DNA from 3 places in the Allosaccharopolyspora coralli genome. Region 1 is predicted to be linked to each of the others. Evidence: riboswitches for the same ligand, from Rfam matches in the RefSeq annotation. Region 1 holds a riboswitch; each other region holds the start of a gene.
What was found. A riboswitch is a leader RNA that binds a small molecule or an ion and turns the genes downstream of it on or off. The one in region 1 is predicted to bind thiamine pyrophosphate.
Positions count from the first base shown of each region.

Region 2: it holds a riboswitch for thiamine pyrophosphate, as region 1 does, so the genes downstream of both, thiO (glycine oxidase ThiO) here and thiM (hydroxyethylthiazole kinase) in region 1, are expected to answer to the same signal.
Region 3: it holds a riboswitch for thiamine pyrophosphate, as region 1 does, so the genes downstream of both, GIY23_RS04165 (thiamine ABC transporter substrate-binding protein) here and thiM (hydroxyethylthiazole kinase) in region 1, are expected to answer to the same signal.

Region 1 is NZ_CP045929.1:1,208,461-1,215,340, forward strand. It holds gene orn (oligoribonuclease) at 64-702, opposite strand; gene GIY23_RS05760 (AMP-binding protein) at 757-2,412, opposite strand; gene GIY23_RS05765 (hypothetical protein) at 2,483-2,680, opposite strand; gene GIY23_RS05770 (hypothetical protein) at 3,097-3,831, opposite strand; gene GIY23_RS05775 (hydroxyacid-oxoacid transhydrogenase) at 4,038-5,312, shown strand; TPP riboswitch at 5,487-5,587, shown strand; gene thiM (hydroxyethylthiazole kinase) at 5,581-6,357, shown strand; gene thiE (thiamine phosphate synthase) at 6,354-6,880, shown strand, end outside.
Region 2 is NZ_CP045929.1:447,133-454,012, reverse strand. It holds gene thiD (bifunctional hydroxymethylpyrimidine kinase/phosphomethylpyrimidine kinase) at 1-870, shown strand, start outside; gene GIY23_RS02155 (FUSC family protein) at 1,027-3,009, shown strand; gene thiG (thiazole synthase) at 3,271-4,047, opposite strand; gene thiS (sulfur carrier protein ThiS) at 4,049-4,249, opposite strand; gene thiO (glycine oxidase ThiO) at 4,246-5,316, opposite strand; TPP riboswitch at 5,308-5,416, opposite strand; gene thiE (thiamine phosphate synthase) at 5,509-6,180, shown strand; gene GIY23_RS02130 (S1 family peptidase) at 6,412-6,880, opposite strand, start outside.
Region 3 is NZ_CP045929.1:868,635-875,514, reverse strand. It holds gene GIY23_RS04175 (ABC transporter ATP-binding protein) at 1-1,005, opposite strand, end outside; gene GIY23_RS04170 (ABC transporter permease) at 1,005-2,642, opposite strand; gene GIY23_RS04165 (thiamine ABC transporter substrate-binding protein) at 2,618-3,676, opposite strand; TPP riboswitch at 3,715-3,822, opposite strand; gene GIY23_RS04160 (4a-hydroxytetrahydrobiopterin dehydratase) at 3,898-4,197, shown strand; gene GIY23_RS04155 (pentapeptide repeat-containing protein) at 4,421-5,224, shown strand; gene GIY23_RS04150 (FAD-dependent oxidoreductase) at 5,225-6,190, opposite strand; gene bioD (dethiobiotin synthase) at 6,221-6,880, opposite strand, start outside.

The DNA of each region.
Region 1 (6,880 bases):
CATTATCCTAGCGTGCGGCGTCCAGCGCGTTGACACCGGTCCTGACGTGGGCGAACCGCCAGGTCACGAACTCTGGAGCGGAGTGCCGTCCGGCGCGAGGCCGTCCGCGGCGAGCAGTTCGGTCGCCACGGCGCGTGCCTGCTCACTCGTCGGGCCGGGGTCGGCCACGAACGCGGTGCGGCGGTAGTAGGCGAGCTCGCGGATCGACTCGCGAATGTCGGCCAGCGCGCGGTGCGCCAGCCCCTTCTCCGGCTGGCCGTAGTAGACCCGGGGGAACCAGCGGCGGCACAGCTCCTTGATCGACGACACGTCGACCATCCGGTAGTGCAGGTACCCGTCCAGCGTCGGCATGTCGCGGCTGATGAAGCCTCGGTCGGTGGCGATGGAGTTGCCCGCCAACGGAGCGGAGCGGCCCTCCGGGACGTGCTGCTTGACGTAGTCGAGGACCTGCTGCTCGGCCTCGGCCAGCGTCACCGTCGAGGTCCGCACCTCGTCGGTGAGGCCGGAGTTCTCGTGCATCGTGCGCACCACCTCCGGCATCCCCTCCAACGCCGCCTCGTCGGCGTGGATCACGATGTCCACACCGTCACCGAGCACGTTGAGGTCCGCGTCGGTCACCAACGCGGCGATCTCGACCAGAGCGTCCTTGCCCAGGTCGAGGCCGGTCATTTCGCAGTCGATCCACACCAGACGGTCGTTCACCCGCGCGAGCCTAACGCCGCCCCCGCCGGGGCCGCGCGGGGTGGGTGACGCTCCTCATCCGTCACGGTCCGCGGTGTCCGGCAGCTGCTCACGGAGCAGCCGGGTCACGACCTTGCCGGTCTCGTTGCGCGGCAACTCGTCGACGAACACGACCTCCCGCGGTACGGCGAACCGGGCCACCCTGCTGCGCAGCCGCTCCCGTGCCTGCGCCGTGTCGAGCCGCTGGCCGTCCCGGAGCACCACGAACGCGGCGAGGCGTTGCCCGAACTCCTCGTCCGGCACGCCGGTGGTCGCCGCGTCGCGCACCTCGGGAAACGCGAGCAAGGCGTCGGTCACCTGCTGGGGATGCACGTTCTCGCCACCGGAGACGATCGTGTCGTCGGCCCGTCCGGTCACCGACAACCGGCCCGCCCGGTCGAGGTGCCCGAGGTCGCCGGTGGCCATCAGCTCACCCACGACCGTGCCTCGGCCGCCACGGGTGTAGCCGGGAAAGAGCATCTCGTTGCCGACGAAGATCCGGCCGTTCGTGCCGGTCTTCACCGGCCGGTCCCGGTCGTCGAGGATCCGCAGCGAGGTGTGGTGCGGGGCTCGCCCCGCCGTGCCGGGCGCCTCCTTGAGGTCGTGCGGAGTCGCGATGCTCGCCCAGGACACCTCGGTGGTGCCGTAGACGTTGTAGAGCACCGGGCCCCACGCACGACGGACGCGGGTGGCCAAGTCCGGCGGCAGCGCCGAACCGCTGGATGCCACGACCCGGAGTGTTCCCAGGTCGTAGGGCACTCGCACCGACTCGGGCAGGTCGAGCATCCGTTGCAGCATCGCGGGGACGACGAACATCGAGGTGCAGCGGTGCCGCTGCGCGGCCGCGAGTGTCTGCTGCGGGTCGAACTTCCGGCGCAGCACGAGCGTGGCGCCGAGGACGCCCCCGAGCAAGAGAGCCGCCAGCCCCCAGGTGTGGAACAGCGGGGCGGGCACCAGGATGCGTTCCCCGGCGCGCAACGGAACCCGCGCGAGGACCACGGCGGCCGCGTGGAGATCGCGGTTGGCCGGGCGGCGGGCCCCTTTCGGCGGGCCGCTGGTGCCCGAGGTGAGGACGACGATCTGTGCGTCACGTTCGGGCGGGCGCAGCGGGGTGCGACTGGAGCTGCCGATGAGGTGTTCCAACGTGGTGCGCCGCGTCGTCCCTTCGGTTCGGGCGAGCACGATCCGAGTGCCGTCCGGGACGGCCGCGAGGTAGTCGCCGAACGCCTCGTCGGCCACGAGCAGATCCACGTCGTGGTCGGCGAGCACGCCGCGTACCTGGTCGGGAGTCAGGCCGGTGTTCACCAGCACCACGTCGGCGCCGATCTTCGAGCACGCCACGACCGTCTCGACGAACCCGTGGTGGTTGCGACAGAGCACGCCGACGCGCGTACGGGAGTCGACTCCGTGCCCGGCGAGCCCGTTCGCGAGCTGTGTCGTCCGCGCGTGGACCTCGGCGTAGCTGAGCGCGCCGCGCTCGTCGATCACGGCCGGACGGTCCGGATGCCGCACCGCGCCGATCGCGAACGCCGCAGGGGGAGAAACCCCCCACTGCGCGCGGATCCGGGCGATGCGCAGCAGTTTGTCCGGGCGGAGCAGGCGCAGCGCGCCGCGCCGGGCGAGCACGAGTGCGGTGAATGCCCCGGGCAGCACACGATCGGCGAGGTCGGTCAGGCGCTCGAGGACGGGCACGGCTCACCTCTCGACGGCATCGACGTCTCGATCCTGCACCGGTCCCGCCCGGTTCGGGAAGCCGTACGCGTCAGGAGTCACTTTCGGCCGACGTCACCGCGGCCTCGCGCAACGCGGCCCGTAACCGCCCGACCTCCATCGGGGACAGCACCGCCGTCTCGCCGGGTGGCACGACCACGACGATGCTGCCGTCGTCCACCGACACCGTGACCTCGCGGCGTTTGCCCGTGAGGTCACGACACTGCACCTGCCAAGCGTTCCCGGTCACGACGGTTCGTCCTCCCGACACATGCTCGCGACAGCCGACGAACTCGATCATGGCCGAGACCGGGGCGCGCGGTCATGCCGGGTCCGTTTTCGTGGCTTCGCGACCGCGACAACGGCGTGCCGAGGGGTCTGCTCTCCGCCTACCCAGACCGGCCACGGAGCCACCAAGGCAGATCAATCCGGCAACCATCTGCGGGGGATGACCTGTCGTCGTGTCGTGTCAGCCGCGGAGCCGTTGATCAACCACGTACGCAGGCGGACCATCGGCGGGTTCTCAGCGTCCTCTTCGAAAGGACAGCGGTTTCGTTGCGTAGGTGGCTACTCGAGAAAGCGATCCCGCAGCGAGGAGGGCGCTGAGGCTCCGCTACGGAACCACCGACCAACACCCTCTGACAGCAGTTCTCGGGACGAGGTGGGTCAGGCGGCGCGGACGCGCAGCCCGACGGGCTCGGTGGCCACGGTGAGCGCACCCTCGAAGTCGGCGATCGGCAGCTCGTCGCGGATGAACCGGTGCGGGGTGCCCGCGGTGCTGATGCCGATCTCGGTGGCCGCGAAGGTCTCCTCGACCCCGACGCCGTTGAGGTGCACGTCGAGCGATCCCTCGTGCAGCGTGACCTCGACCCGGCCGCCCTCGATCGTGACGGTTTCGCCGTTCCGCGTGACCTCGAGCTTGCCGTCGGTGGTTTCGGCGAGCACCGCGAGTCGGGTCAGGGCGACGTCGCGCTCGCCCGACGAGGCGGCGGTGACGCCGATGACGTCGCGCTCCGACTCGCCCGCCAGCGTCGCGGTCCGCTCGCCGGGAACGAACAACGGGGCGCGCAACTTCGCGGCGAGCCGGTGCGGCTGCCACGAGCCGTCGCCGACGAGGTTGACCACGGCCGCGACCTCGCAGCCTGCGAGCAGGCGCTCGCTACCGAGGGCGGGTGTGATCTCCACGGCCGACACCCCGCGTTCGACGAGCAGGTCGCGCAACGCCTTGCCGCGCACCCTGCTGGTGCGGTCGAAGCCACGGCTGATCGCCACCGAACCGGTCGACGCGGCCTGGGCGGCGGCGTCGGCGAGACCGGAGAGAGGAGCCCATACTCCTGCCGGATCCTGCTTGTGTGCGGATCGCGCGCGGGCGGAGACGGGGCCGTCGGTCGAGGTGTCCATGTCTCAACTGTAGTAGCTGAGCTACCTGTTTCTCCCCGGCTGAGCCCGTACGCGCGGTGTGAGATCCCTCGCTCTGTGTGGGGCTTGCGTCCGCCGGCCCGGACTCCTCCGGGTGGGCGGGGTGATCAGTCCTGGACAGTTCCGCCGGTCGGCCAGCACGCTGTTCGTCTCAGCGCCCGAGATCATTCGTCCGTGGGAGGAAAGCGATGGCGGCCACCACCGCACCCGAGTCCGTGTTCACCTGGGGAGCTCCACCTCTGAAGTTCGGGACGGGTGCCGTCGACGAACTCGCACACGACCTCGGGCAGTTCCAGGCGCGGCGGATTCTCGTGATCACCGACCCGGGTGTCGCCGCCACCGGAGTGCCCGCCGGGATCGTCGGAGAGCTGACCGCGCAGGGACTCGACGCCGAACTCTTCGACCAGGTCCACGTCGAACCGACCGACGAGAGTCTGGTCGCGGCCGCTGAGTCGGCAGGCACCGGATGGGACGCGTTCGTCGCGGTCGGCGGCGGCTCGGTGATCGACACCGCCAAGGCGGTCAACCTGCTCACCACCCAGCCGGGCACGCTCATGGACTACGTGAACCCCCCGATCGGCGAGGGGCGCAAGATCACCGAGCCGCTGCGACCGCTCGTCGCGGTGCCCACGACAGCGGGGACCGGTTCGGAAAGCACCCCGGTGTGTGTCATGGACGTCCTCGGTCTGAAGGTCAAGACCGGGATCAGTCACCCGTCGTTGCGCCCGGTGCTGGCGGTCGTCGATCCGACCGTGACCATGACGCTGTCGCCTGAGGTCACGGCCGCCTCCGGGATGGACGTGCTGTGTCACGCTCTGGAGTCGTACACCGCCCGCCCCTACGCCGCGTTCGCACGCAAGCAGCCGCAGGACCGGGTCGCCTACTGCGGGTCGAACCCGGTGTCGGACTCGTGGGCCGAGCAGGCGCTGTCGTTGTTGGCACGCAGTTTCCGACGAGCAGTGCTCGTCGGGGGTGAGCTGCGCGCCCGGGAGGACGTGATGCTCGCGGCGACCTTCGCAGGCATGGGGTTCGGCAACGCGGGGGTGCACGTGCCGCACGCGTGCGCGTACCCGATCGCCGGGCGGGTACGGGACTACCGGCCGGCGGGGTATCCGGACGAGGCGATGGTGCCGCACGGCCAGTCGGTGTCGCTGACCGCGCCCGCCGCGTTCCGGTTCACCTTTCCCACGGACGCCGACCGGCACCTGCGAGCCGCCGCGCTGCTCGACCCGAAGGCTCCCGTCCAGGAGGACCCGCGGGACCAGCTGCCGTTCGTGCTGACACGGCTCATGCAGGACATCGGCATCCCGAACGGGATCGCGGAGGTCGGCTTCGACGAAGCCGACGTGCCCGATCTCGTGGACGGTGCGATGCAGCAGCAGCGGCTTCTGGGCGTGGCGCCGCGCCCGGTCGGTTCCGAGGATCTCGCGAGGATCTTCCGCGACTCACTGCGGAACTGGTAATCGCAGTTCACGCGGCTCGTCCGCGCGGTACGTGGACTCGGGTTCCGAGGCTGCGATCAACGGCACTGTGCCGACCGTGTTACCGCAGCCGACGCAGACTCGCCACGGAACGCCCATTCAGATCACCCGCACGCCTTCAAGGGTGTGCGACGGCGTCCTCAGTTGCTACGTTGGCGGTGTGACGCGGGGTGCCCGGCCGTCCGGCCAGGGCTGAGAAAAAACCCGTCGAACCTGACCTAGGTCGCACTAGCGGAGGGACGTCACCACCGTGACTGATCGTGCACGCGGGTTCGCCCGCGAAGTGGCCGCACTGCGGGAGCAGGCGCCGCTCGTCCACTGCCTCACCAACATCGTCGCCGCCGGGTTCTCGGCCAACGCGCTGCTGGCGCTCGGCGCGTCACCGGCGATGGTGGAGAACGCCGAAGAGTCCGCCGAGTTCGCCGGTGTGGCCGGTGCGGTGCTGGCCAATCTCGGGACGCTGTCCGAGGAGCGGAACCGTGCACTGCGGGCGGCGGTGCGCGGCGCGGAGCACTCCGGGACGCCGTGGGTGCTGGACCCGGTCGCCGTCGGCGCTCTGCGACACCGCACCGAACTGGCGGCCGACCTGGTCCGGTCCCGCCCGGCCGTGGTGCGCGGCAACGCCGCCGAGGTGCTCGCGCTCGCCGGAAACGGCGGCTCCGGCAAGGGCGTCGAATCGCTCGCAGGCTCCGAGTCCGCAGTCGATACCGCACGGAAGTTCGCCGGCGAGAACGGCTGTGTCGTGGCCGTCAGCGGCGAGGTCGACTACGTCACCGACGGCACCGAAACGGTCGCGGTGCCCGGTGGGCACCCGCTGATGGCGAAGATCACCGGCATGGGCTGCGCGCTCGGGGCGAGCACCGCCGCGTTGCTCGCGGTGACCCCGGACGCTCCGTTGTCCGCCGCGGTCACGGCCTCACAGGTGTTCGCGGAAGCGGGCGAGCGTGCGGGCGCTGCCGCGCGCGGACCGGGCAGTTTCGTCGTCGAGTTCGTCGACGAGCTGCACGCGATCGGCGGCGACGCATGATCGATTGGAGTCTGTACCTCGTCACCGACACCGCACTGTGCGGGCACCGAGGGGTTGTCCGCACCGTGCGGGAGGCCGTCGACGGCGGGGTCACGGTCGTGCAGGTCCGTGACCCCGCCGCCACCGGGCGGGAGCTGTACGAACTGGTGGTGTCGGTGCACGAGGCGTTGCGGGGTACCGGTGTTCCGTTGCTGGTCAACGACCGGCTCGATGTCGCACTCGCCGCCGGGGCCGACGGTGTCCACCTCGGCCAGTCCGACCTGCCTGTCGAGGCGGCACGGGCGGTGCTCGGGCAACAGCGGGTGCTCGGCCATTCGGTGTCCACATCGGAGGAAGTCGAGGCGGTTCCGCCCGAGGTCGACTACCTGGGCGTCGGCCCGGTCGTGGCGACACCGACGAAATCCGATGCCGCGGACGCGCTCGGCCTCGACGGACTCCGCGACCTGACAGCGCGCACGATCCTGCCCTGCGTCGCCATCGGCGGCGTGCACGCGGACAACGCGGCCGAGATCGCCGCGACCGG
Region 2 (6,880 bases), 760 kb from region 1:
TCGGCTCCCGCAGCGCCGGGTACGCACACGGTGGCTCCCGCGCACGACGCCGCACCGCCGACCGCGCTCACCATCGCAGGCTCGGACTCCGGTGGCAGTGCCGGAATGCACGCCGACCTGCGGACCTTCTTCTCCTGCGGAGTCCACGGCATGACCGCCGTGACAGCCGTGACCGTGCAGAACACCGTCGGCGTCACCGGGCTCGTCGAGATCGAGCCCGCCGTGGTCGCCGCCCAGATCGACGCCGTGGCCTCCGACATCGGGGTCGACGCCGCCAAGACCGGTGTGCTCGCCTCCGCCGCGACGATCGAGGCCGTCGTCGAGATGGCCGACAAGCACGGCTTCGGCCGCGGGGGACGCACCCCGTTCGTGATCGACCCGGTCGCCGCGTCCCGCAGCGGGGAACCGCTGCTGCACGAGGACGCTCTCGACGGCCTGCGTCACGACGCCTTCCCGCGCGCCACGCTCGTGACACCGAACCTGGACGAGGTACGGCTGCTCACCGGGATCGAGGCCCGCACGCGCGCCGATCTCTGGGACGCGGCCAAAGCGATCCACGACTTCGGACCGGAATGGGTGCTCATCAAGAGCGGTCACCTTCCGGACGACCCCGAGTGCGTCGACCTGCTCTTCGACGGCGAGCAGGCGCTCGATCTCGTCGGCCCGCGCTACACGACGGAGCACACCCACGGCGCGGGCGACGCGTTCGCCTCGGCCATCACGGCCGCGCTCGCGCGCGGCGCCTCGATGCCCGACGCGGTCCGGTGCGGCAAGCGGTTCGTCACCCGCAGCGTCGAACACGCGTATCCGCTCGGCGCCGGCGTCGGCCCGGTCTCGACCTTCTGGCGGGTGAGCTCGCGCTCGATCTGACCACCGGTGGGGTGACTTCCATCCCGCGCCGGTAACCCGACAGGGCCTCGGCCCGACACACTGCACGAAGGCCGCGTAGCCCGGTCGAGTGGACCCTCGACACCGCAGGCTGCGGCTGCTGTCGAACCACTGACCGGATCAGGGATGATCGAACCCGTGGCTGTATCGCTGATGAAAGACGTGTATCGCCGATTGGCCACCCGGACGGGCGCGCCCGATCCGCGCCAGCACCAGTACACGACCATGGTGGTCGTCGCGGCCGTGGCCGCCACCGTCGCCGGGTGGGTCTTCGACCTCCGCACGCTCGGCCTGGTCGCCGGTCTGACCGCGGTGTTCGCTCTCGTCGGCGCGGGTGGGCAGTCGCTGCGCGCCGACCTGCACCGGTTCGCGTGGTTCGTGCCCGCCGTGACGCTGGTGATGGCGGTCGGCCCCTTGCTGCGGTCGGTGCCCGTCCTGGCGGGCCTGCTCGTCGCGGCGGTCGTGTTCGGCGCGGGGATGCTGCCCGCGCTCGGTGAGCACTACCGGCTCGTCGGCCAGACCTTCGCCGCCGCGACCCTCGTGTCCACGACGACCGGGATCGGCACGGACCAACCAGCCGCCCTGCTGTTCGCGGCCGCGGGGGCAGGCGCACTGTTCGCCCTCGCGTTGCGTGTGATCATCGGGTTGAGCGACCCCACCCGCTGGACCAGGAACGCGGTGGCGCTGACACTGACCGAGCCCGGCCCGGGCGTGGTCGAGCGCGCCGCGACGGCGTGGCGCAACGACGGCGCGGCCACCTGGCTCGGTCAGGTGCTCGCCGGGGCGTCCCGTTTCCGCGCGGCACGGGAGACGCTGCTCGCGCAGGCCGGACGGGCCGACCGCGCCGAGGCCGAACAACTGCGCCGGATCGTCGCCGAGGCGGACCGGATCGCCTCCGAACTCGCCGTCTCCGTCCGGGCCAAGGCGTGCACCGGGCTCCCGCCCGAGGCGCGACGTGATCCGGCGGCCGCGGTGCTGGAGGGCGGCCGCCAGGAGCTGCCGACCGCGGTGCGCGGCATCAACCAGGGCCTCGACCGGATCCGCGCGGCCGTGCAGGAACGGTCCGAGATCTCCGCGACCCCCGAAGCGCGGATCGGCCGGTGGGAACGCGCGAAAGGCGCGGCCAAGGCACACCTGTCGTTGCGCTCGTCGCTGTTCCGGCACGCGCTGCGCTGCACCCTCGCGGTCGGCGCCGGCATGGTGATCGTGTTGCTGCTCAGCGACCCGTCGGCCTCGACACTGCTGCTCGGTCTGTACGTGGTGCTGCAACCCGCCGCCCGCGACAGCATGACGGGCGCGCTGGAACGCACCGGCGGCGCCGTGCTCGGGGTCGTCGCTCTCGCTGTCGTGATCACGCTCGTACCGGGAACGTTCCTGTTCGTTCCGCTGGTGATCATGGGCATGATGCTGCGCGCCGACCGGATGCGCTCGGACTATCAGGTGCTGCTCGGCGCCCTGATCACCGTGACCGTCGTCCATCAGGCGATGGAACTCGGACGGCCGCTGGCGAACGTGGCGATCAGTTTCGCGGGGAACACGGCGGTCGGCGCGGCGATCGCGCTCATCGTCGGCTACGTGAGCTACCTGGTGCTGCCGGGCAGCGTGGTGCCGAACGTCCGCGGCTCGGTGCGCTCGACGGTGTGGGCGGTCTCGGAGTTGCTGCGCAGCGTTCGTGCCGCCGGCAGGGGCGCGGACCTGCGCGAGGCGCTCCAGTCCGCGCACGTCCTCGCGCTGCGCCGTACCCAGGACTTGCTCGGGATGCCTGCGTTGATCGACGGCACGGCCGCGGAGACCGAGGATCGGGAAGCGACGCGGGATGCGGCGATCGCGCTCGACGCGCTGCGCCAGGACGTGGCCTCGCTCGCGTTCCGGCCGGAGAAGGAGCGCGCCGTGGCGACCCCGGCGTTGCAGGCGGTGGACGCGTTGCTCGGCGGCAAGCACGAGGCGCGTATTCCGGACGTGCCGACGGGCAGCGCCCCGGCGACCGAGCTGTTGGCGAGTTCGATGCTGGAGAACGCGTTGCACGCGCGAGGGGCCATCGACCGGGCCCTCGGCCACGACGACCCGTGGAAGAGCTACACCGTTTCCTTCGTCCGCCCCGAACGCCACCGCATCCGATAGGTGGTCTTGAGAGGGTCGCGGGGTGATCTGCGTTGGCGGTTCCGTAGCGGAACCTCACCTCGCGGCTGGCTGCGGGATCGCCGACATCGAGTAGCCACCTACACCACGTCGACGCTGTCCTCGCCAGCCACGAGATGAGAACCCGCCGGTGGCCGGTCTGCGTAGGCGGAAGGGAAACCGTCGACGCCCTATGCCCGACCGCAGGCCGCACAACGCTGAGCTTAGAGCGGACTTTGTCCACAAGGTGTGGGAGTGGGTGGGTCAGGTGTCGCGGTCGGGGCTGGAGGCGTGGGCCCAGAAGCGTTGCGGGATGCGGCCCGCGTGCGCGGCGAGGTGGCCGGCGTGCACGGCGGAACGCATCGCGGTAGCCATCCGTTCCGGGTCGTTCGCCCTGGTCACCGCCGTCGCCAGCAGCACAGCGTCGCAGCCGAGTTCCATCGCCAGTGCCGCGTCGGAGGCGGTGCCGATCCCGGCGTCGAGCACGATCGGCACCGACGCCCGGGACACGATCATCTCGATGTTGTGCGGGTTGCGGATCCCGAGACCGGTCCCGATCGGCGAGCCGAGCGGCATGACCGCGGCACACCCGATCTCCTCCAGTTTCCGCGCCAGCACCGGATCGTCGTTGGTGTAGGCGAGCACGACGAACCCGTCGTCGACGAGTTGTTCGGCGGCGTCGAGTAGCTCCGCCGGGTCCGGTAGGAGAGTGTCGTCGTCGGCGACGACCTCGAGCTTCACCCAGTTCGTCTCGAGCGCTTCCCGTGCGAGCCGCGCGGTCAGGACGGCTTCGGCGGCGCTCCGGCAGCCTGCGGTGTTGGGCAGAACGTCGATGCCGAGTCGTCCGAGCAGGTCGAGCACCCCGCTGCGGCCCTCGGCGTCGGAGCGGCGCATCGCCACGGTCGTCAGTTCGGTGCCGGAGGCGACCAGCGCTCGTTCGAGCACGGCGAGGTTCGACGCCCCGCCGGTGCCGGTGATGAGCCGCGAGTCGAACTTCCGGCCGGCGATCACCAGCGGTTCGGTCGGATCGATGCCGGTCACGTCATCCTCCCTGCACGGCGGTGAGTACTTCGACGGCGGCACCGTCGGGCACGATCGTGTCCTGCCACGACGCGCGCGGGACGACGGCTCCGTCGACCGCGACGGCCACGCCCTTCTCGGCGACGCCGTACGCGGCGAGGATCGTCGCGAGGCTGCTGTCCGCCTCGACGCCGTGGTCGGCGCCGTTGATGGTGATGGTCATGTGCGTCCTCCGTCCTGCAGCAGCTCGACCGCCGTCTCGGCGGTCAGCGGCGCGAGCAGGTACCCGTTGCGGTGGTGGCCGGTGGTGGCGACGACGCCGGGCTCGAGGGTCTCGACGATCGGCAGATTGTCGTCGGTGCCGGGGCGCAAGCCCGCGGTGACCTCGTCGACGGCGTACTCGCTGAGGCCGGGCACGAGCTGCTCGGCGTCGGCGAGCAGGTCCCGGACACCGCCTGCGGTGACATCGGTGTCGAACCCCACTTCGTACTGGGTGGCGCCGACGACGATCCCGTCGTCGCGCGGCACCAGGTACACCTGCCTGCCGTGCACGGGACCCCGGATGGTGCGGCGCGGCGGCGGCAGGGCGCTGCCCCGGTGCCGGAGCCGCAGGATCTCGCCTTTGACGGGCCGGAGCCTGCCGTCGAGTTTCGGATGCAGCGAGCCGGAGTGCGCACCGCACGCGATGACGGCGACGTCGCAGGTCAGCGACCCTTCGTTGAGTTCGACCGTGCCGGGTGAGACGGCGCGGGCCGATTCGGCGACGAACTCGACGCCGCGTGCCCGGCACGCGTCCCGCAGCGCGGCGAGCGTCACGCGATTGTCCACGGCGAGGTCGCCGGGAACCTCGAGGCCCGCCCGGACCGCCGGACCGAGCGCGGGTTCGAGTCGGCGAAGCTCACGGCCCGGATGCCGCGTGACGGTGCGCCCAACCGACGACAGGTGTTCTTCGAGGCGCGTGAGTTCCGCCCGGTCGGCGCTGTCGACACCGACGACGAGGGTGCCGTCGCGGCGAAGCCCTGACGGGCGACCGGAGTCCGCGGCGAGGTCCTCGGCGAAGGCGGGCCACCGGGCGAGCGAATCGGCACCGAGCGTGAGCAGCTCTTCTTCCCCGGGCCAGGCTTCGGCGATCGGCGCGAGCATGCCGCCCGCGACCCACGACGCGCCGGAGCCCACGGCCGGGTCGACCAGGCGAACGCGAGACCCCGACGAGGCGGCGCGCCAGGCCACGGACAGGCCGACGACGCCACCGCCGACGACGGCGACCCGGTGCGAACGTTGCTGCGACACTTCCCTGCTCCCTGCGCCGGCATCACCCGGATCAGGTTCGACGGTCGGGGCGGTGAGCCCCCTCTCAGTCCGGTTCCTCCGGACTCCCGTGCGGACCACTTCTCACCGTACCGACCGGGAGCACGTCCGTCAGCCTTCGGTGTGACCCACCGCCACCGGTTCGAGCGCACGAGTGGTCCTAGGCTGTGGACCATGCCAGGACTGGACGGTCACGGAATTCGCGCCCGCCTCGACGACGCCCGGCTGTATCTGTGCACGGACGCACGGACCGAGCGGGGCGATCTCGCCGAGTTCGCCGACGCGGCACTCGCGGGCGGCGTGGACATCATTCAACTGCGGGACAAGTCGCCGCACGGGGCGCCGCTGGAGGCGCGCCACGAACTCGCCGCGCTGGAGGTGCTGGCGGAGGCGTGTGTGCGGCACGACAAGCTGCTCTCGGTCAACGACCGCGCCGACCTCGCGCTGGCCGTCGAAGCGGACGTCCTGCACCTGGGGCAGGACGACCTGCCGGTGGGGCTCGCCCGGCGCGTCGTGGGAGATCGGATCGTCGTGGGCCGTTCGACGCACGACGTGGCGCAAGCCGACTCGGCGGCCACGGAGTCCGGTGTGGACTATTTCTGCGCGGGTCCGGTGTGGACGACCCCGACGAAACCGGGCCGTCCCGCGGCCGGACTCGACCTGGTGCGCCACGCCGCCGAGCACTCCGGCCACGGCCGACCGTGGTTCGCGATCGGCGGGATCGATCTGGACACCGTGAGCGAGGCGCGGGAGGCGGGCGCGCAGCGCGCGGTCGTCGTCCGCGCAATCACCGAAGCCGAGGACCCGGCTGCGGCTGCTGAAGCCCTACGCGCCGCTCTGTCCTGAGAACTCCTGGTCGAATGAGCTGTCATCGTGTCTCGTCAGCGGCGGAGCCGCTGCGCAGTAACCACGTACGCAGCCCAGCCGCCCGCGGGTTCTCAGCGCCCTCCTCGCGAGGACAGCGGTTTCGTAGCGTAGGCCGCTACTCGAGAAACCGATCCCGCAGCGAGGAGGGCGCTGAGGTTCCGCCACGGAACCACCCGCGCAGATCAACCCACGCGACCTCTCACCCGGTCGTCAGCCGGTGACCAGGGTGAGGCCGTAGACGTCCAGCGCCTCGTTGACGGGCTGGTAGTACGTGGTGCCACCGAGGCTGCAGTTCCCCGACCCGCCCGAGGTCATGCCCTGGGCCTGGTCGCCGGAGATGAACGAGCCGCCGGAGTCGCCGGGTTCGGCGCAGACGTCGGTGCGGACGAGGCCGTTCACCGTGCCCTGCGGGTAGCTGACGCTCTGGTTGGTGGCCTCGATCGTGCCGCAGTACCAGCCGGTGGTGGAACCGGAACGGCAGACCGAGGAGCCGACCGCGGATTCCTGCGAACCGGCGACGGCGACGGTGCCGCCGGAGTAGTCGTTCACCTGACCAACCGGGGTCGCGGAGCTGACCTCGACGTAGCCGTGGTCGTCGCCGGGGAACGAGGATCCGGCGAAGGTGCCGCTGGGCTGCGAGGTCGAATCACCCGTCGAACCGCAGTGTCCCGCGGTCACG
Region 3 (6,880 bases), 340 kb from region 1:
GTGGTCGCCCACGTGTGGGGCGGTTCCGGTTGGGGCGACGGCCTCGACCTCTCCCATCTCCGGCACGTCCAGAACGAGCCGCACATGGTCATGCCGGTGCAGGCGTTGCCGGACGATCGGGGCGCGATCGTCGTCGTTCCCGGCGACGGCACGAAGCCCACCCGCGCGAAGGCCGAGCCGAACCGTGCTTGCAGCAGCATCGGCGCCGTTCTCCGCCACCGCCACGCTGCCGAGCACACAGGTGGCGATGGTGTCCCGACCTTCGCGACTTTCGTGCAGGCTCGCGGGCACAATCGTCGAGCAGCCGAGGAATCGGGCGACTCGCTCGTCGGCGGGCCGCTGCCACAGCCGTGACGGGGTGTCGACCTGGACGACCCGGCCGTCGGCCATGACCGCGACCCGATCCGCGAGGGTGAACGCCTCGTCGTGGTCGTGGGTGACCACGATCGTCGTCGCCCTTGCGCGCGCGAGCAGTCCGGCGAGGTCCACGGCGAGCTGGTCCCGCAGCGCCCGGTCGAGCGCGGACAGCGGCTCGTCCAGCAGGAGCATCCGCGGGTCTCCCGCCAGCGCGCGGGCCAACGCGACCCGCTGTGCTTCACCACCGGAGAGGTCGGTGACGCGGCGACGCTCGTAGCCGCCCAGTCCGACCAACGCGAGCAGTTCGGCGACCCGCTCCGCGCGCCGCCGACGATCGGCTCCGCGCATCGCCAGCGCGAAGCCCACGTTGCCCGCGACGTCGCGGTGCGGGAACAGCTGGCCGTCCTGGAAGACCATGCCGAACCCACGTTCGTGCACCGGCACCGGAGCGAGGTCGCGGTCGTTCCAGCACACCATTCCCGCCTGAAGTCGCTCGAGCCCCGCCACGGCCCGCAGCAGCGTCGACTTGCCACACCCGGACGGCCCCAGCAGTGCGAGCACCTCGCCGTCCGGAACCTTTAAATCCACTTCGGACAACACCGTTTTCTCTCCGAAGTGGACACTCATTCCGTGCAGGCCCAGAGCCATCAGAACTCCTCGACGCCGTGAGTACGGACGCGGACGCTCTCGATCGCGATCACCGCGAGCGCCGTGACGACCATGAGCAACGAACACGCCGCGTAGGCCATCTGCAGGTTCGACTCGCCGGGTCGCGAGAGCAGCCGCGCGATCACCACCGGCAGGGTCGCGGTGTCCGGCCTGGCGAGGAAGCTCGTCGCCCCGAACTCGCCGAGCGCCACGACGAACCCGAATCCTGCCGCCGCGCACACCGAACGCAACGCCAGCGGCAGGTCGATCGCCGACCGCACCCGCCACGGCCCGGCGCCGAGCGTCGCGGCCGCGTCGCGCAGCCGTGGGTCGATCGCGCGCAGAACCGGCAGCACCGTGCGAATCACCAGTGGCGTGACGACGAGAGCCTGGGCGAACGGGACGAGCAGTGGCGAGGTCCGCAGGTCACCGGGAAGCAGGTGCAGCGTCACGAGGTAACCGAAGCCGATGGTGACCGCCGAGACTCCCAGCGGCAGCATCAGTGCCGCGTCCATCGCCTCCGCTGACCGTCGCCGCACGCTGACCAGCACGATCGAGGCCAACAGGCCGAGCAGCATCGCGATCCACGTCGCGTCCGCAGCCGTGCGCAGGGACTGCGACACTGCTTCCCATCCGGACACTTCGAGTGTGCCGTCCGCGCCGGTTCCGGACAGGGCCCGGTAGCCGTCGAATGTCCATCCGTTCCGGCCCGACACCGAGCGCACGAGCAGCCCGAGGATGGGCGTGAGCAACGCGGCGAGCACGGACGCCGCCACACCGACGACCCACCATTCACGCCCTCGCGGCGCCCGAATCGCTTCGTCCGCTCGACGCAGGCGGAGCGCACTTTCCCGTCGCTTGCGGGCGAAAGAGGCCAATCCGAGCGCGGTGACCACCGCTGAGAGCTGGATCAGCGAGAGCGCGGCCGCACCGGAGAGGTCGAGCAACTCCACCGTGCGCAGGTAGATCTCGGTCTCCAGCGTGCGCAGCGACCCTCCCCCGAGCACCAGCACCACGCCGAAACTCGTGGAGCAGAACAGGAACACCACGGCCGTGGCGGAGCCGATCGCCGGGGCGAGCGCGGGCAGCGTCACGGACCGGAATGCGCGAAGACCACTCGCCCCGAGGGTGCGCGCCGAGTCCTCCACGCGTCTGTCCAGATGCGACCAGAAACCTCCGACGGTGCGGGCGACGACGGCGACGTTGAAGAACGCGTTGGCGAGCACGATCGCCACGGCACTGCTTGCCGCGCCGTCGACGTCGAACACCGCACGAAACGCCATCCCGACGACGATCGTCGGCAGCACGAACGGGACCGTCACCAGCGCCCGGATCACCGCTTTACCGGGCAGTGCGACGCGTGCGAGCACGAACGCCAACGGCATCCCGGCGAGCAGCGCCACCACGGTCGAAGCCGCGGCCTGACCGAGGGTGAAGCCGACCAGTCGCGCCGTTGACGGCTCGGCGAAGGTGCCGAGGAGGTCGCCGCCGACGCCGAGGCCGATGATCGCGACGACCGGCCAGGCGAAGAACACCGCGAGGAACCCGAGCACGCTCGTCGCGGCCACCGCCACGAACAGCCGGTGACCGCCTACCCGGTTCGGCGGGTCGATCACCCCCGGACGAGCGCGCGCCACTGCTCGATCCAGCGTTGACGGTTCTGCTCGACCTGCTCGGCGGGGAGCTCTGCAGGCTGCTCAGGCTGCGGCGCCGCGCGTTCCCAGCCGTCCGGGAGCGCGACCCCCTCGACCGTCGGGTACACGTACATTTGCTCGGGCACGGTCCGCTGGAACTCCGGGGACACCAGGAAGTCCATGACCTCCGCCGCGGCCTGCGGGTCCTTCGCTCCGTCCAGCACACCCGCGTACTCGACCTGGCGGTAACAGGTGTCCAGCAGGGCGCGGGTGCGCGGAGTTCCGTCCGCACCGACCTCGGCCGCCGGCGACGAGGCGTAGGAGAGCACGATGGGCTTCGGCCCCTGTCCCGCCGAACCGGAGAACTCCTGGTTGTAGGCCTCTTCCCAGCCCGCGCTGAGTTCGACACCGTTGGCGGTCAGCTTCGTCCAGTAGTCCTGCCAACCGGGTTCACCGAAGGTCGCGACGGTGGCGAGCAGGAACGCCAGTCCCGGTGAGGAGGTCTTCGGGTCGGGCACGGCGAACAGGTCGCGGTAGCGCGGGTCGGTGAGGTCGGCGAGCGTCCGCGGTTCCGGAATCGAGCGTTCGGCGAACCACGCGGGGTCGATGTTGACGCAGACGTCTCCGACATCGACGGCGGTGAGCCGCGCTTGCGGGTCGAGCGCATAACGCTGCGGACCGCGTTGCGTCGCGGGCGACTCGTGTGGGACGAACACGCCCTCGTCGAGCGGCCGTGACGCGAAGGTCGAGTCCACGCCGTAAGCGACATCGCCCAGCGGTGCGGCCTTCGACAGCACGAGCTGGTTGGCGAGCGCACCGGCGTCACCGACCGTCCGGACCTCGAGAGTGATCCCGCTGCGTTCCTCGAAATCGGCCTTGACCTGCTCGTCGAGCACGAAGGAGTCGTGTGCGACGACGGTGACCGTCCGTTCGTCGGTGGCGGTGGGCGCGGCGACCAGCGAGCATCCCGCGGCGAGCAGGGCCACGGCGGCGCAGACGGCGACACGAACAGCGGTACGGGGTAACGAGCGGTACAACGATCCTCCCGGGGTCGCGCCACGCGAGCCCCTGGCCGGGCTGATCGTGTTCGCCTCCCTGCGCCGGCATGATCCGGATCAGGTGCGGACGGTCGAGGGCGTGCCCTCCTCTCAGTCCGGCGGACCGGACTCCCGTGGCGCGGCGCAGTCTACTGGCCCGGGCGTGCACGTCCCACCGACGGGAGGTCGCGCGATCGACGATCACGTACCACCATGAGGTCATGACGTCTCTGCTCAACGACGACCAGATCCAGGCAGCCCTCGACCACCTGTCGGACTGGACCCAGGAGGGCACCGCCCTGGTCCGGACCGCGAAGCTCGCGTCTTTCCCGCAGGCGATCCAGGCGGTGAACCGGATCGCCGAGATCGCCGAGCAGGAGGACCACCACCCGGACATCGACATCCGGTGGCGCGAGCTTCGGTTCTCGTGCTCCACGCACTCGGAGGGCGGCATCACCCAGAAGGACGTGTCGATGGCCCAGGAGATCGACGGCGTCGTGGACACTTTGTCCGGCTCCTAAGCAGGCATCTGGGAACTTGGGTGGGTGGTCCAGGACCGTCGCGCCAGTTCGGAGCCCCCGCGGCTGGTCACCTGTGAGGCGTGCCCTACGGGCACACATGCCAGTTCCGAGACGCCCTCTCACGAAATCGATCCCGCGGCGAGGAGGGGCTGAGGTTCCGCTAGCCCCCGCAGGCACGGCCTTCTGTTTATCCTGATCGTGTTCCACGATCGGAGGGGTGCGGATGCGCCGGGAACTGCGGGCGGACTGCGGCTCGTGCGCGGGTTTGTGCTGCGTCGCGCCCGCGTTCGCGGCTTCGGCCGATTTCGCCGTTGACAAGCCCGCCGGGCAACCGTGCCGCAACCTGTTGGCCGACTGCGGCTGCGGCATCCATGACCGGCTCCGTGACGAGGGGTTCCCGGGCTGTGCGGTGTTCGACTGCTTCGGAGCGGGCCAGCACGTCACGCAGGTGACCTTCGGCGGGCGAACCTGGCGGGACGACGCATCGACCGCGAACTCGATGTTCGCCGTGTTCGCATTGATGCGTCAGCTGCACGAGCTGCTCTGGTACCTCGCCGAGGCGGATACGCTGGTGCCGGACGGTCCACTGCGCGAGTCGGTTCGGACGGCCGCACGAGACTGCGAGGACGCGACGAGGGCCGGCGCCGACACGCTCGCCGCCTTCGACATCGCCGCGTACCGCCAGCGGGTCCGTCCGGTGCTGGACGAAGTCAGCGAGTCCGCGCGGGCGGGCGCGCGTGGTTCGGGGCGTGACCGGGTCGGTGCCGACCTGATCGGCCGGAACCTCCGGCGGGCGGACCTGCGCGGGGTGAGCCTGCGCGGTAGCTACCTGCTGGGGGCGGATCTGCGCGAGGTGAGCCTGTATCGGACGGATCTGCTCGGCGCGGACCTGCGAGCGGCCGACGTACGCGGCGCACGTCTGGACACCGGCTTGTTCGTCACCCAGCCGCAGCTGGAAGCCGCACGAGGGAACGCCGCGACGACGATCCCGGACACCCTGACACGGCCTGCGCACTGGCGCCGCTGATCACAGCGCGGCGGCCGCGAGCGCTGCGGCTTCGTGGGCGCAGCCCCACGAGAGCGTGACGCCACCACCACCGTGGCCGTAGTTGTGCACGATCCGCGCTCCCTCGTAGTCCTCGATTTCCAGTCGCACCGCCGGGCGTCCGGGTCGCAGGCCCACCATCACGTCGAGGACGACCGGCTCGGCGAGACGGTCGTCGATCGCGGCGCAGCGACGCAGGATCCCGGACGTGGAGACCGGGTCGGACTCGCGGTTCCAGTCGTGCTCACGAGCGTCGCCACCGAGGATCAGACGCTCGCCGTGCGGGAAGATCCCCGCCCAGCGATCGTCCGGGCCGACCTCCATGAAGTACTCCTCGATTCCAGGATTGCGCACCACCACGTGCTGTCCGCGCACGGGCCGCACCTGGGGATCACCGACGAGTTCGTGTGCCCCGACACCGGTGCAGTTGACGACGATCGGCGCGTCCTCGGTGGCGGCACGCAGCGTCGACACCGGACTCAGCGACAGACGTCCTCCCGCGCGCACGAGCCGGTCGACGAGGTATTCCAGGTAGCCAGGCATGTCGATGAGCGGCACGGACATCCGGTAACCGCTGACGAATCCGGCGGGTAGGTCGCTCGGCGCGCACGGGGCGAGGTCGGACACGGCGCGCGCCTCGTCGGGTATCTCGTCACCGAGGTCGATTCGTGCGGCGACGCGGCCGCCCACGATGCGAACACCGGTGTCCTGCTCGTCGGCGAGCGCGGTGAACGCCGCGTGCGAATCCAGCGTCCACCCCGTGACTCGTTCGGTCGGCTGCAGGAAGGTCGGGCCCCACATCGCGGCGGCGACGGAGGAGGTCGTGTCGCGGGGTGCTTCGGCGGTGCGCACCCGGACGTCGACACCGGATTCGGCGAGCACCGTGGCCGTGGTCAGTCCCTGGACTCCGGCGCCGACGACGAGCACGGCGGGCGGTGCGGTGGTCACGGTGCGCACGCTAGCGCGGGAGCAGCGTCCCTACCACTCGCCGCCCGGCTCCCACTGTCCACCGAGTTCAGGAGCGAGGCCGTCCCGGGCGAGGGCACGGAACTCGTCCAGGCGGAACGTGCCTGCGTTCTCGGTCAGTGCCCCGAGAAGCGGCCTGCCGGTCACTGTCGGCATGTCGACGAGGTTGCAGCGGCACGCGAGGTCCGGTTCGTGCGGCCACGAGCCGATCACGACACCGGGGCAGCCGAGTCCTCGTGCGGACAGTGCCTCGACGGTGAGTGCCGTCGAGTTCAGCGTCCCCAGCCCTGCGGCGGCCACGACGAGGACGGGAGCGTCGAGCAACGCTGCCACGTCCGCGAGGGTGCCGCCGTCGTCGTCACAGTGCACGAGCAGACCACCGGCTCCCTCGACGAGCACGAGGTCGTGCTCGTCCGTGGCCTCGCGTACGGCCTCGGCGATCCGCACCGGGCGGACGGGAGATCGTCCGCAGCGCCGCGCGGCGGTCGCGGGCGCGAGCGGGTCCGGGTAGCGCGCGAGCTCGACGGTCGTGACCGGTCCGGCCAGCCGTCGCACCTCGTCGAGGTCGCCGTCCTCGTCGGCCGCGACACCGGTCTGCACCGGTTTGACCACCGCGACACGTCGCTCGGACGTCGCAAGGCTCACGAGAGCCGCGGTGACGACGGTCTTGCC